DNA from 3 places in the Paenibacillus sp. J22FR83 genome. Region 1 is predicted to be linked to each of the others. Evidence: predicted binding sites of a transcription regulator. Region 1 holds the regulator's gene; each other region holds the start of a gene.
What was found. Region 1 encodes LexA, which represses DNA repair genes until DNA is damaged. Its sites were predicted from a motif close to CGAACATATGTTCG; they were not measured.
Positions count from the first base shown of each region.

Region 1 (4,219 bases):
GGATCCAGCGGCAAATCCTTACCTGGCACTTGCTGTTATGCTTGCAGCTGGTTTGGATGGCATTAAGAACAAAATGCAACTTCCTCCGCCAACAGATCGCAACATCTATGTGATGACGGAAGAAGAGCGTGAAGCAGAAGGCATTCCTAGCTTGCCTCTTAACTTGAAACAAGCGTTAGACGAGTTGCTTCGTGACGATGTTGTTTGCGACACACTTGGTGAGCATGCGCTAGCGCATTTCTATGAGTTAAAAGAAATTGAGTGGGATATGTACCGCACACAAGTTCACCAATGGGAAAGAGATCAATATCTATCCCTCTACTAGGATCATTGAAACCCTCGACGCTGAGCGTCGGGGGTTTTCATACAGTTAATTTTAACCATTTCACACGATTTGATCGGTAATGGCGAAAATAACTACATTTTTTCCATCTAAGTAGAGTTTTTGAAGAAAGTCAGTCCAAATACCTGTGTATTTTCCAGTTAATTCAAGTTTCTCATTAGTTTCTAGCCCCCAAATACACCATTTATCAACTTACCTTTCAGCAACTCAGCCCACCGGCAACTCAAAAACTTATCAACTAGCTTACCTTCCAAGCCCATCACCAAAATCCGAGCTACCAAAGCCCGATAGGGGAAAACTCATTCCCAAAATTTGACCAACATCCCTCGATAACACCTCTTGAGTAGTAGATTAGCTCAACGCAGACTCCTGTGCTCCATTCATTGCTAATCACTAATCGGGTATTGTATGATTAGAGGGACAGTTAGATACGTATCGCCCTTCAGACTCGCATAGCATGTACTGATGGGCTTTTTAATGCGAAGGAGTGTAATTGAACAATGGATAATTTAAATCGTCATTTAGAGAAGTATGCAGAGTTAGTCATTCGAATCGGTGTTAACTTAAATAAAGGTCAGGATTTGTTGGTGGAAGCACCCATTGAGACATTGGATTTAACAAGATTAATCGTGCAGAAAGCTTACGAGGCTGGAGCAAATTTTGTCCATGTGCATTGGCAGGATGATGTGGTAACTCGTAATAAATTTGACTATGCATCCGAGGATTCAATGGATTACTATCCAGAGTGGTATACGACGATGCTCGAACGTTTTGTTGAAAACGGAGGGGCTTTATTGAACATTAAAGTACCGAATCCGAATTTATACGATGGTATAGATGCCAGTTTAATTTCTCGAGCATCGAAAGCCGCTTCAACAGCAAGAAGCAAGTATCAGCAATATGTGCGAACAGGTGAGTTCAGTTGGTGTTTAATTAAAGCTCCTACGGAGGCTTGGGCTTCTATTGTGTATGGTGATCTGCCCGAGGAGCAGCGAGTTCCTGCGATGTGGGATGCTATTTTTAAAATTAACCGTGTCTATGAAGAAAATCCTATTGAGGCTTGGCAGTCACATTTGGATACGTTGAAAGCTATACATAGCTCGTTGAATGAAAGAAGTTATAAAGCATTGCGATACCGGGCTACAGGGACGGATTTACGCGTCGAGCTACCGGAAGGACATATTTGGCTAGGTGGGGATAATAAAAACTCGCGCGGTGTGCGTTACGTGGCCAACATGCCGACAGAAGAAGTGTTCACCATTCCTAACCGAACTGGTGTTAATGGTACAGTTGCAAGTACGATGCCATTAAATATCAACGGGGCTTTAGTGGACCGGTTCTCTTTTACGTTCGAAGCTGGAAAGGTAGTAGACTTTCAAGCAGAGGTGGGTTATGAGCACTTGGCACGTTTGTTGGATATGGATGAAGGCGCACGCTATTTAGGTGAGGTTGCACTCGTACCTTTTGATTCGCCGATTTCCAATTTGAATCGTATTTTCTACAACACAGGCATTGACGAGAATGCTTCATGCCACTTGGCATTGGGTAGTTGTTACCCAATTAACTTGAAGGATGGTACGAAGCTATCGAATGCAGAGTTAAAGGATCGCGGAGGGAATAGCTCATTAATTCATGTAGACTTCATGATCGGTTCTGCAGAGCTTGAAATCGATGGGGAACTGGCTGATGGTTCGATCGAACCAATCTTCCGTGCAGGGAACTGGGTATTGACGTTTTAAATGTAAAAAGCAAGGCTCTTAAGTGAAATTCACTTGGAGAGCCTTGCTTTTTTTGTGATATCTGCCGAACTTACATATCCCGGAACAATCCAATTACTCGTCCAAGAATCGTTACATTCTTCAAAAGAATAGGTTGTAAAGCGGAGTTCTCTGGTTGAAGGCGGATATGATCCTTCTCCTTGTAGAAACGCTTAACAGTAGCTTCATCATCTTCCGTCATCGCGACAACGATATCACCGTTATTCGCGGTTTGTTGTTGTTTAACGATCACATAGTCACCATTATGAATACCAGCTTCAATCATACTGTCTCCCATAATGCTCAGCATGAACACGTTGTTGTCACCGACCATACTTGTAGGAAGAGGGAAGTAATCTTCGATATTCTCAGTGGCTGTAATAGGAACACCAGCTGTTACTTTACCAACAAGGGGAACACGAGCGACGGACACTGCGAATTGAGATTCGGCGCCATCAAGCCCTAGAATTTCAATTGCACGCGGTTTGGTAGGATCTCGACGAATCATGCCTTTTTTCTCAAGACGTTCCAAATGGCCATGTACGGTAGAACTGGAGGCAAGTCCAACAGCTTCGCCGATTTCTCGAACGGAAGGCGGATACCCCTTATCTTTCACTTCGCTCTTAATGAATTCCATGATTGCTAGTTGACGCTGCGAAATTTTACTCATAAGATATCACTCCAATACTGGTAATCATTACCCAAAGTATAACATAGAACCCGAGTTCGTACAAACATAAGTTCGAGAAATGGTTGACTCAAACATGTGTTCGTGTTATTCTAAAAACAGAACAAATGTTTGGGGGATGATTTTATGTATATGGCTTATTCACAATCTAATGGAAGAACAACACTTCAAGGTACTGCTCATGCATCCAAAAGGATGACGATTAAACAGGTATATGCGAAGCTACTACTTCGTTTCTTAGTGATAGCAGTAATTCTTGGAACTGTGTTTTCATTCGGTGCGATCGTACAAGCCTATGCTGGTGAAGGCTCAGTAACAGTGTCAACACCGATCACTTCCGCACAAGCAGTAGCCAAAGCTACGCAACACGAGAAGGTTGTTATTCAGAGTGGTGATACGCTTTGGGGGATTGCAGAAGCTCACAAAAAGAAAAGTGAGAACACACGTTCTTACGTTGAGAAATTGAGATCATTTAATCACTTATCGAACAGTTCCTTGCAAGAAGGACAAGTTATATTACTACCATAATGAGCTATTAATAGTTCATGCTATAGATGATTGTTCGAGGCATAGCCACCTGTTGCTATGTCTCTTTGCGTTGTTTCCTTGACATTCCTAATCGGTGATGGCAAAGTAGTAATCATATGAAATTTTGACTGGGAGGATTACAATGAGTGACAGCATGGATAAGACAATTGAGCGAATCAATGAACTAGCTCGGAAGGCGAAGACCGTTGGCCTAACTGACGCAGAGATTGATGAGCGAAATGAGCTAAGGAAAATCTATATTAACGCATTCAGGGGTAACCTGAAAGTTCAATTAGATTCCATTAAGTTTACTGACGAAGAGAAATAACCTTACTACAATAGATACTACATTCAAAGGGGAAATGAATGATGACGTTGAAAGCTGTTCTGTTTGATTTGGATGATACACTGTTATGGGATGATCGTAGTGTGGAGGAGGCTTTTGCTGCAACATGTGCAGAGGCGGCGAAGCATGTGAATGGCTTGAACCCAGAGGAATTAGAAGCATCTGTTCGTAAAGAAGCTAGGAGTTTATATGAATCATACGAGCCGTTCCCATTTACCAAAATGATTGGGATTAACCCTTTTGAAGGACTATGGGCTAACTTCACGCAAGGCGAAGATGAGAACTTCCGTAAATTAGAGAAATTGGCTCCTGGCTACCGAACAGAATCTTGGACTAGAGGACTTGCGGGATTAGGAATTGAAGATCGTGAGTTAGGGTACAAGCTTGGGGAATTATTTGCTGCCGAACGTCGCAGTCGTCCTTATGTATATGAAGAAACCTTCCGAGTATTAGATGCGTTGAAAGGGAAATACAAACTTCTTCTTTTAACCAATGGTTCACCTGACTTGCAAAAAGAGAAATTAGCAGGAGTGCCTGAGATTGCATCCTATTTTGAT
Region 1 is NZ_JCAUAM010000004.1:33,555-37,773, forward strand. Features, by position in the region: gene glnA (type I glutamate--ammonia ligase) at 1-325, shown strand, start outside; gene AC58PV_RS08540 (aminopeptidase) at 844-2,082, shown strand; gene lexA (transcriptional repressor LexA) at 2,153-2,770, opposite strand; gene AC58PV_RS08550 (LysM peptidoglycan-binding domain-containing protein) at 2,915-3,316, shown strand; gene AC58PV_RS08555 (DUF896 domain-containing protein) at 3,459-3,644, shown strand; gene AC58PV_RS08560 (HAD family hydrolase) at 3,686-4,219, shown strand, end outside.

Region 2 (4,219 bases), on a different contig from region 1:
GTCCACATCTTAGCGAATTCTTCGTCATTGATGTATTTATTTTCAACAAGCTTGTCACACACCCACGCTATTATAGGTGCTTCAAACCCTTTCTCTTTCAATTTACGTTTAACTTCTGCGAGAGAATGAGGACGTCTTCCTACCATATGGAGTGCTTTAACGTAAGCCATATTTCGTTCTTCATCTAGAATAATAGCTTCAATCGCTTGCTGATATAGAGATTCTCCTTTGTTTAAACGATGCTTGATCAGAATATCTTCATGAACTGAAAAAGCGTACTCCTCATTCAGATAAATATTGTAACGATGTCTCCCTTGCTTTTGCTTCTCTACTTTAGTAATTACTTGTAATTCTTGCTCTTCGTTATTCATCTCAACAATCCCCCAAATGAAGAAAAAAACACCCCAACACAAGGTTAAGGTGCTTCATCCATCCTAGTTTTCAAACCTATTCAAAAGCTGTTTCCAACTCGTCTTCTTCATCTTCATCTGTATTCGGGCCAACAACTTTAATCAAGTTGCTATTTTCTCTGATGCGAAGTTCGATCGTTTCGGAGATTGCTTTATTATCTTTCAAGAATTGCTTAGCATTCTCACGACCTTGACCAAGACGTTCACCTTCATAGGAATACCAAGCACCGCTCTTATTGACAATATCCATTTCAGTTCCGATATCGATAATACTACCTTCGCGGGAAATTCCTTCACCGTACATAATATCAACTTCAGCTTGTTTAAATGGAGGCGCTACTTTATTCTTAACAACCTTAATTCTCGTACGGTTCCCAACCATGTCATTCCCTTGTTTTATCGTTTCTACACGACGCACATCTAAGCGTACAGAAGAGTAGAACTTCAATGCACGACCACCAGGTGTCGTCTCTGGATTTCCGAACATAACACCAACCTTTTCACGCAATTGGTTGATGAAGATAGCGATAACTTTGGATTTGTTGATTGCACCGGACAATTTACGAAGCGCTTGTGACATCAAACGCGCTTGAAGACCTACGTGAGAATCCCCCATGTCACCTTCGATTTCCGCTTTCGGTACTAGTGCTGCGACGGAGTCGATAACGATAATATCTACAGCGCCACTGCGAACAAGTGCTTCCGCGATCTCAAGTGCTTGCTCACCTGTATCTGGTTGAGAAAGTAATAGTTCATCTATATTAATACCAAGTTTGCTTGCATAGGAAGGATCCAACGCATGCTCTGCATCGATAAAGGCAGCTTGTCCGCCCACTTTCTGAACTTCTGCAATCGCATGTAGAGCCACAGTTGTTTTACCTGATGATTCTGGTCCATAAACTTCGATAATTCTTCCGCGTGGGAATCCACCTATTCCAAGTGCGATATCCAAGGCAAGAGCACCCGAAGAAATCGTTTCAACTTGCATATGTGTAGATTCTCCAAGTTTCATGATGGAGCCTTTTCCGAACTGTTTCTCAATTTGACGTAATGCGTTATCTAACGCGGCACGACGATCTGACAAAACGACCACTTCCTTCTATCATTATAGGTATATGATAACTTGTTTTAGCACGTTTGCCAAGCATTTTTTCGAACATACATTCGTTTTTTTTGCGAACAAACAAAAAACCGTAACAAAGTTATCGCTTTGCTACGGTTCTTCCGTTAACTACCTCTGATTATAGAGGATTTCTAGTTTTCTTTCAACTGTTTCCATAATTGATAGAGTGCACGCTTAGCTGCCCTATGTTTAATTGACTCTCTATTGCCTGATAGTTGAAGAGTATAAACTTCAGTCTTCGCTTGCTTTTGCGCTAATCCGACATAGACAAGTCCCACAGGCTTCCCTTCAGACGGGCTTGGACCCGCCACACCGGTCACAGATATGCCAAAGTCACTTCCTGTCCTAACGAGCAACTGCTCGGCTAAAATAACAGCTGTCTCGCTGCTAACAGCACCTGGAGCACCTTCCCCCTCCAAAATTTCCATAGGTACACCGAGCAGCCCATGTTTTAAAGCGTTGGAGTACACGATAATGCCGCCTAAGAAGGACTCTGAACTGCCTGGCACTGTCGTTATTAAGTCGCTAAGTAAACCGCCTGTACAGCTCTCAGCAACAGCCAGCGTCTTCTTGTTAGCCGTTAGCAATTGCAAAACAACTGTCTCAATAGGGACGTCGTGATCCGCATAAAGATATTCTCCTAAGCGGTTAGCAATTTCATCCTCAGTCGCTTTGAGCTTCATCTCACCTTCTGCGGCTGTATGTGCACGAGTTGTCAACCGAATTGTGACCTCCCCTTCTTTGGCATATGGGGCAATAGTCGGGTCCGTTTGCGTTTGAATCAAATCTATCAACTGGTGTTCCAAATTCGATTCACCAATTCCTGCAAACTTCAACATTTTAGAATATAGTGGAACTTCATCATTCATTCGTAATTGTAGCCACGGGACTGCATATTTAGTAAACATAGGCTTCATTTCTTTAGGTGGTCCTGGCAAAAGAACGAAATGTGTCCCCTCGAAGGTGAGTGCATTTCCCACCGCTAAACCTGTCTCATTATGTAAGGGATCGCTGCCTTCTAGCATAAGTGCCTGACGACGGTTGCTTTCCACCATATGAATGCCTCTTGAAGCAAACATCGCAGCAATAGCCTCCATAGAAGGCTCATGAAGCACCAATTCACGTCCCGTTAGGGAAGCTAATACATCCTTGGTCAAATCATCTTGCGTTGGCCCTAGTCCACCTGTGCAAATCACAACATCAGCACGGGATGCAGCTAATCGAAGACTGTCTAACAAGCGCTGCTCGTTATCACCAACAACCGTTTGAAAATAAATATCAATCCCTTGCGCTGCACATTCTCTAGAAATAAACTGCGCGTTCGTGTTCACAATTTGACCTAGTAATAACTCTGTCCCTACTGCAATAATTTCTGCTTTCATCTACGAGTCCCTCCTTAAAATGAGAAAACCTCTAACGTGATCGCTCGTTATAGATCGACCGCATTTAGAGGTAAGTTACATGGAACTATGACTTTTCCGAAAAATCGATGACGTGTTTATTTTTGACGAAATATTCCACACCAGAATAAACGGTAATAATTGCTGCAGCCCAACTAGCTATTACATCAAAGGGAACATCTAGAAACGTAAATGGAAAATTATTAATCAGCAGTGCAATGATGGCTGTAATCTGAGCCGCCGTCTTCGCCTTACCCCATTTGCTAGCAGCCATGACAGTACCCTCTAGAAGAGCAATTTGACGAAGTCCAGTCACTGCCCATTCTCTGCTAATAATGACAATAACAATCCATGCATCAACTTTATCCATTTCTACTAATGAAACAAGTACAGCGGTAACAAGCAGCTTGTCTGCCAAAGGATCCAAAAGCTTGCCTAAATTCGTAACAAGATTACGTTTCCTAGCAATGTAACCATCTAAGCTATCTGTACTCGCAGCAATAATAAAAATTAAAGCAGCAATAATTTGATTATACGTTATGCTAAACTCCTCTATCCGTATTTGAGGAAATTTTACCTTAATCAGCAAAAAGAACATGATGATCGGTACTAATAAAATTCTCGCTACGGTGATGCGGTTAGCTAAGTTCATGCAATTACCTCCCCTGACAAGTCAAACTCGTAGGAGTGGGTAACACGAACCTTCGCAAGTTCACCAATATTTAATTTCCCATTGGAAACGAACACTTCGCCATCAATTTCTGGAGCGTCGAATTGCGAACGACCAATATAAACGTCGCTTCTTCCATCATATCTTTCAATAAGCACGTCAATCTCTTGCCCAATTCGGCGACCGCCGCGGATATTCGAAATTTCACGTTGAATTTCCATAATCGCATTGGCACGATATTCTTTCACATCATCTGGAACTTGATCCGGCAGTCTTGATGCAGGTGTATCATCTTCCATCGAGTATGCAAACACACCAAGGCGATCGAACTGAACATCTCGTACGAATTGTTTCAAGTTCTCAAAATCTTGTTCAGTCTCACCAGGGAACCCAACAATTAAGGAAGTGCGCAAGGCAACATCCGGAATCGCTTCACGAATTTTACGAACGAGTTCGCGTGTATCTTTCTGGCGACCTGGTCTGCGCATACGCTTAAGAATAGAATCTTCACTATGTTGTAATGGCATATCAATGTACTTGCACACTTTCGGATTCGTCGCCATGACTTCAATCAACTCATCACTGAAGAAGCCTGGGTATGCATAATGCAGACGTA
Region 2 is NZ_JCAUAM010000005.1:198,420-202,638, reverse strand. Features, by position in the region: gene AC58PV_RS11425 (regulatory protein RecX) at 1-371, opposite strand, end outside; gene recA (recombinase RecA) at 448-1,494, opposite strand; gene AC58PV_RS11415 (competence/damage-inducible protein A) at 1,665-2,915, opposite strand; gene pgsA (CDP-diacylglycerol--glycerol-3-phosphate 3-phosphatidyltransferase) at 3,001-3,585, opposite strand; gene rimO (30S ribosomal protein S12 methylthiotransferase RimO) at 3,582-4,219, opposite strand, start outside.
Region 2: recA (recombinase RecA) is a predicted target of LexA. The motif match lies at 1,564-1,577, and genes of this name have one in related genera.

Region 3 (4,219 bases), on a different contig from region 1:
ACATCCGTGGGTGTATAAGAGTGAAATTGAGCGCACGGATGGAGAGATTGTACCTGGACAACTGGTATCGGTTCAGAATCATCTAGGCAAATATCTAGCAACTGGCTATTACAATGAAGCTTCGCAGCTTACGGTACGCATTGTATCGTATAGCCCAATTGAGGCGATGACGACGGAGTTTTTCATCGAACGTTTTACACGTTGTTTCTTGCACCGTCAGCGTTTTGTGAAAGGAGCGCAGTCGTATCGTTTGGTTTATGGAGAAGCGGACTTCCTGCCTGGTCTTATTGTTGATAAATTCGAGAACACGTTGGTTGTTCAGCTATTGACTTTGGGGATGGACCTCTGCCGAGACAATATCGTAGAAGCTCTTGTACAGGTGATGAAGCCTGTAGGGATTTATGAACGAAGTGACGTTTCTATTCGTGAACTGGAAGGTCTGAAGCAGACGAAGGGACTTCTGTATGGCGATTGTGCGAAGCATGTTGATATTTTGGAAAATGGCCTTCGCATCCGCGTTGATATTGAAGAAGGTCAGAAGACGGGTTACTTCTTCGACCAACGTGAGAATCGCGCGGCGATCGCTCCGTTGATGAGAGGTTGGGGGCACCGTAGTGGCATCCAATTGGCAGCAGTTGAAGAGAATGGCGTAACACAAATGCTCCCAGTGAATGCGAATGGCAAAGTAGTGACGTTTCCTCTGTGGGATGGCGCTTCAGTGCTGGAATGCTTCTCACATACGGGGAGTTTTACATTAAATGCTTGCCAATTCGGCGCAAAAAAAGTAACGTGTCTCGATATCTCCGAGCATGCCATTGAAAGTGCACGCACGAATGTTGCATTGAATGGCTTCGAGGATCGTGTCGAATTCGTCGTCGCAGATGCTTTCGAGTACTTGCGTACGCAAGTGAAGGGATTAGATGAGCGCAAGCTTCGCGCTGTGGCTGGTGCAGCAGGACAAGCCAAGATCGACACCTCGAAGCCGGTAGGTACGGGCGGACGTACGTGGGACGTTGTCATCCTCGATCCACCTGCCTTCGCCAAGACCAAAAGTGCGGTGGAAGGAGCTTGCCGCGGCTACAAAGACATCAATTTACATGGCATGAAACTTGTGAATGAAGGTGGTTATCTCGTCACGGCAAGCTGTTCATATCACATGCATCCTGAACTATTCCTTGAAACGATTCATGCAGCAGCAACCGATGCAGGTAAACTGTTACGCCTAATTGAGTTCCGTGGAGCAGGCATGGATCACCCGCGAATTCTAGGTGTGGATGAAGGGCATTATCTGAAATTTGCGATTTTTGAAGTTCGCAGCAAATAAATTGAGTACAGAAAGCGAAGCTGGTTAATCTGGCTTTGCTTTTTTGTTGTGTTTGCTGGTGTTAAATGGAGGAGGTTAGAGTGGCAGACGTCAAGAGTATCAGCGTGACTACAGCTCCGTAAGTCGAAAAAATCGAGTAATAACATAGTTTGTCGTATTTGTGCAACTACAGCACCAAGAGAATGTAGTATTGAGTTATGAAAGTTACAATATTAATAGTTTACACAACATAGTCCTTTTTGTTTTTTGCTATCCATGTTATAATAATAGAATATATGTTCGTATACCGATCTTCAACTTAACTCCTCAGATTCCCCTCCATCATCTACCACGCCGACTCATCACTAGAAATATGATAGAATAGAGAGATAGATAAAGAGAATTGCTTACGAAGCAAGCTTTCCGACGGAAAGTGTTAGGAGGCCATGAATGACCATTCGATTCGTGATTGGTAGAGCCGGAAGCGGCAAGAGTGAACGTTGTTTGACTGAAATGAAACAACAGCTGGCAATGGCGCCAGAAGGTGATCCGTTGATATTGCTTGTTCCTGAACAAGCTACATTTCAAGCTGAGCACGCACTAGTATCGGATCCTAGTATTCGGGGAATGATTCGCGCACAAGTCTTAAGTTTCCATCGATTAGCATGGCGTGTTATGCAAGAAGAGGGTGGGACAGCGCGTCTGCCAATTGATGATACAGGTAAGAAATTGCTGTTAACGAGCATTTTACATAAATATAAGGATAAACTCCGATTATTTGGTCATTCTGCGGAGCAAATGGGCTTTGTGGATCGACTTAATCAGCTTTTTACAGAAATGAAACGTTATTGCGTGACGGCAGAACAGCTGGAAACGCATGAAAATAAAAGAGTAACTCTCCTGAGTGAACATGGTTTGCTTAGGGATAAAATGCACGATATTCAACTGGTATATCGTCAATTTGAAGCAGAGCTTGCTAGACAGTATTTGGACGGCGAAGATTATTTAACGCTGCTCGCAGAGCAAGTTCAGAACTCGGCTTATTTGCGTTCAGCATCCCTATGGATTGATGGTTTTCATGGCTTTACACCACAAGAATTCAATGTGCTTGGTGCATTGTTTGCTGCTTGCAAACAAGTGACGATTACGTTGTGCTTAGATCGTGAGCTGCAAGCAGGGGATAGTCCGGATGAATTGGATTTATTTCATCCCACAGCTACGACGATGGTACGATTGCAAGATATGATATGGCAACTTGGACTTGATGCGGCTGAAGTGATTCATCTCGCTCCCGAGCGTTCACCTCGATATGAAGATAGCCCTGCGCTTGCTTATTTGGAGCAGAATTTTGATCGTCGAATCGGTGGCGGAGCGCCTAAATACAAGCCCTTGCTTGGTGAGAAGATTGAAGACCAACTCGTTATTAGGGAAGCTGTCCATCGTCGTGCAGAAGTTGAGGGAGCAGTGCGTGACATGCTGCAGCTAGTTCGAGAACAGGGTGTGCGTTGGCGTGAAATGGCTATCATGGTGCGGAACATGGAAGGGTATCAAGACCTGTTAAACATGGTACTTACGGATTATGAGATACCACACTTTTTCGATCAGAAGCGTTCGGTTCTTCATCATCCTCTCGTGGAATTTATAAGGTCTGCACTCGAGGTTATTCAGCATAATTGGCATTACGATGCAGTGTTTCGGTGTATCAAAACGGATTTACTCTTGCCTGCTGGAGCGACATCGCTAAGGACAGAATTAGATAAATTAGAGAATTATGTACTTGCATTTGGAATTCAAGGCTATAGATGGACGGATGGCAAGCCATGGACGTATACATTTCGTGCCAATTTGGAGCAAGCAGAGGGTGAGGTTAATGAACAATCGGCTGAGCTTCAAGCGCTAAATACGAGCAAATCGTGGGTCGTAGGTCCTTTATTGGCGTTGTCCAATCGCCTTGCACAAGCACGTACGGTCAAAGCGCAGGTCGAAGCGGTTTATGAATTATTAGTAACTGTGCAGGCACCAGAGAAGTTAGAAGCATGGGCGCAGCAAGCAACGTTAGATGGAAATCCAGAGAAGGCTCGCGAACACGGGCAAATGTGGAACAGTGTCATGGATATGCTGGATCAATTAGTAGAAACCATGGGCGATGATGAATTATCCTTGGAATTGTTTAACGGTTTGATTGAAACAGGAATGGAAAGCATGAAACTAGGGTTAGTTCCACCATCCATGGATCAATTACTGATTGGCAGTATGGACAGGACACGCTCAAGCGGGATTAGATATGCCTATATTTTAGGTGTGAATGACGGGGTTATTCCTGCACAGATGGCTGAAAAAGGTGTCCTCACAGAAGCAGAACGCAGTGTTCTAATGGACTCTGGATTGCCAATGGCCGATGGAAGCCGTCGCAAGCTGCTGGATGAGCAATTTATTGTGTATACATCATTAACTGTTCCTGGCAAGCGGCTTTGGTTGAGTTACCCGTTAGCAGATGAAGAAGGGAAATCGTTATTGCCTTCGGAGTTGATCAGACAGATGCGACAGCTTTTCCCAAGTACGGATCAGACGCTACTTCTAGCGGAACCTTCAGCGGAAGCTTCCGAAAGCGAACAAGCTGCTTATCTGGCACATCCGACGCAGGCGATCTCTTATTTGGCTGTGCGTATGAAGCATTGGATGTTAGGCGGGCGTATGTCGGAATTATGGTGGGATGCGTACAATTGGTACGCGGAACGACCGGACTGGCAGCTGAAACTGCAATCAGTTGTTCAGGCATTGCAATACACGAACAAAGAGAAGGGGCTATCCATCCCTACTAGCCAAATGTTATATGGACAGCACTTGCGTGCTAGTGTTTCACGAATGGAGAAGTATGTGGCATGTCCGTTCTCGCATTTCATTTCTCATGGCCTA
Region 3 is NZ_JCAUAM010000011.1:228,719-232,937, reverse strand. Features, by position in the region: gene AC58PV_RS20935 (class I SAM-dependent rRNA methyltransferase) at 1-1,324, shown strand, start outside; gene addB (helicase-exonuclease AddAB subunit AddB) at 1,754-4,219, shown strand, end outside.
Region 3: addB (helicase-exonuclease AddAB subunit AddB) is a predicted target of LexA. The motif match lies at 1,593-1,606, and genes of this name have one in related genera.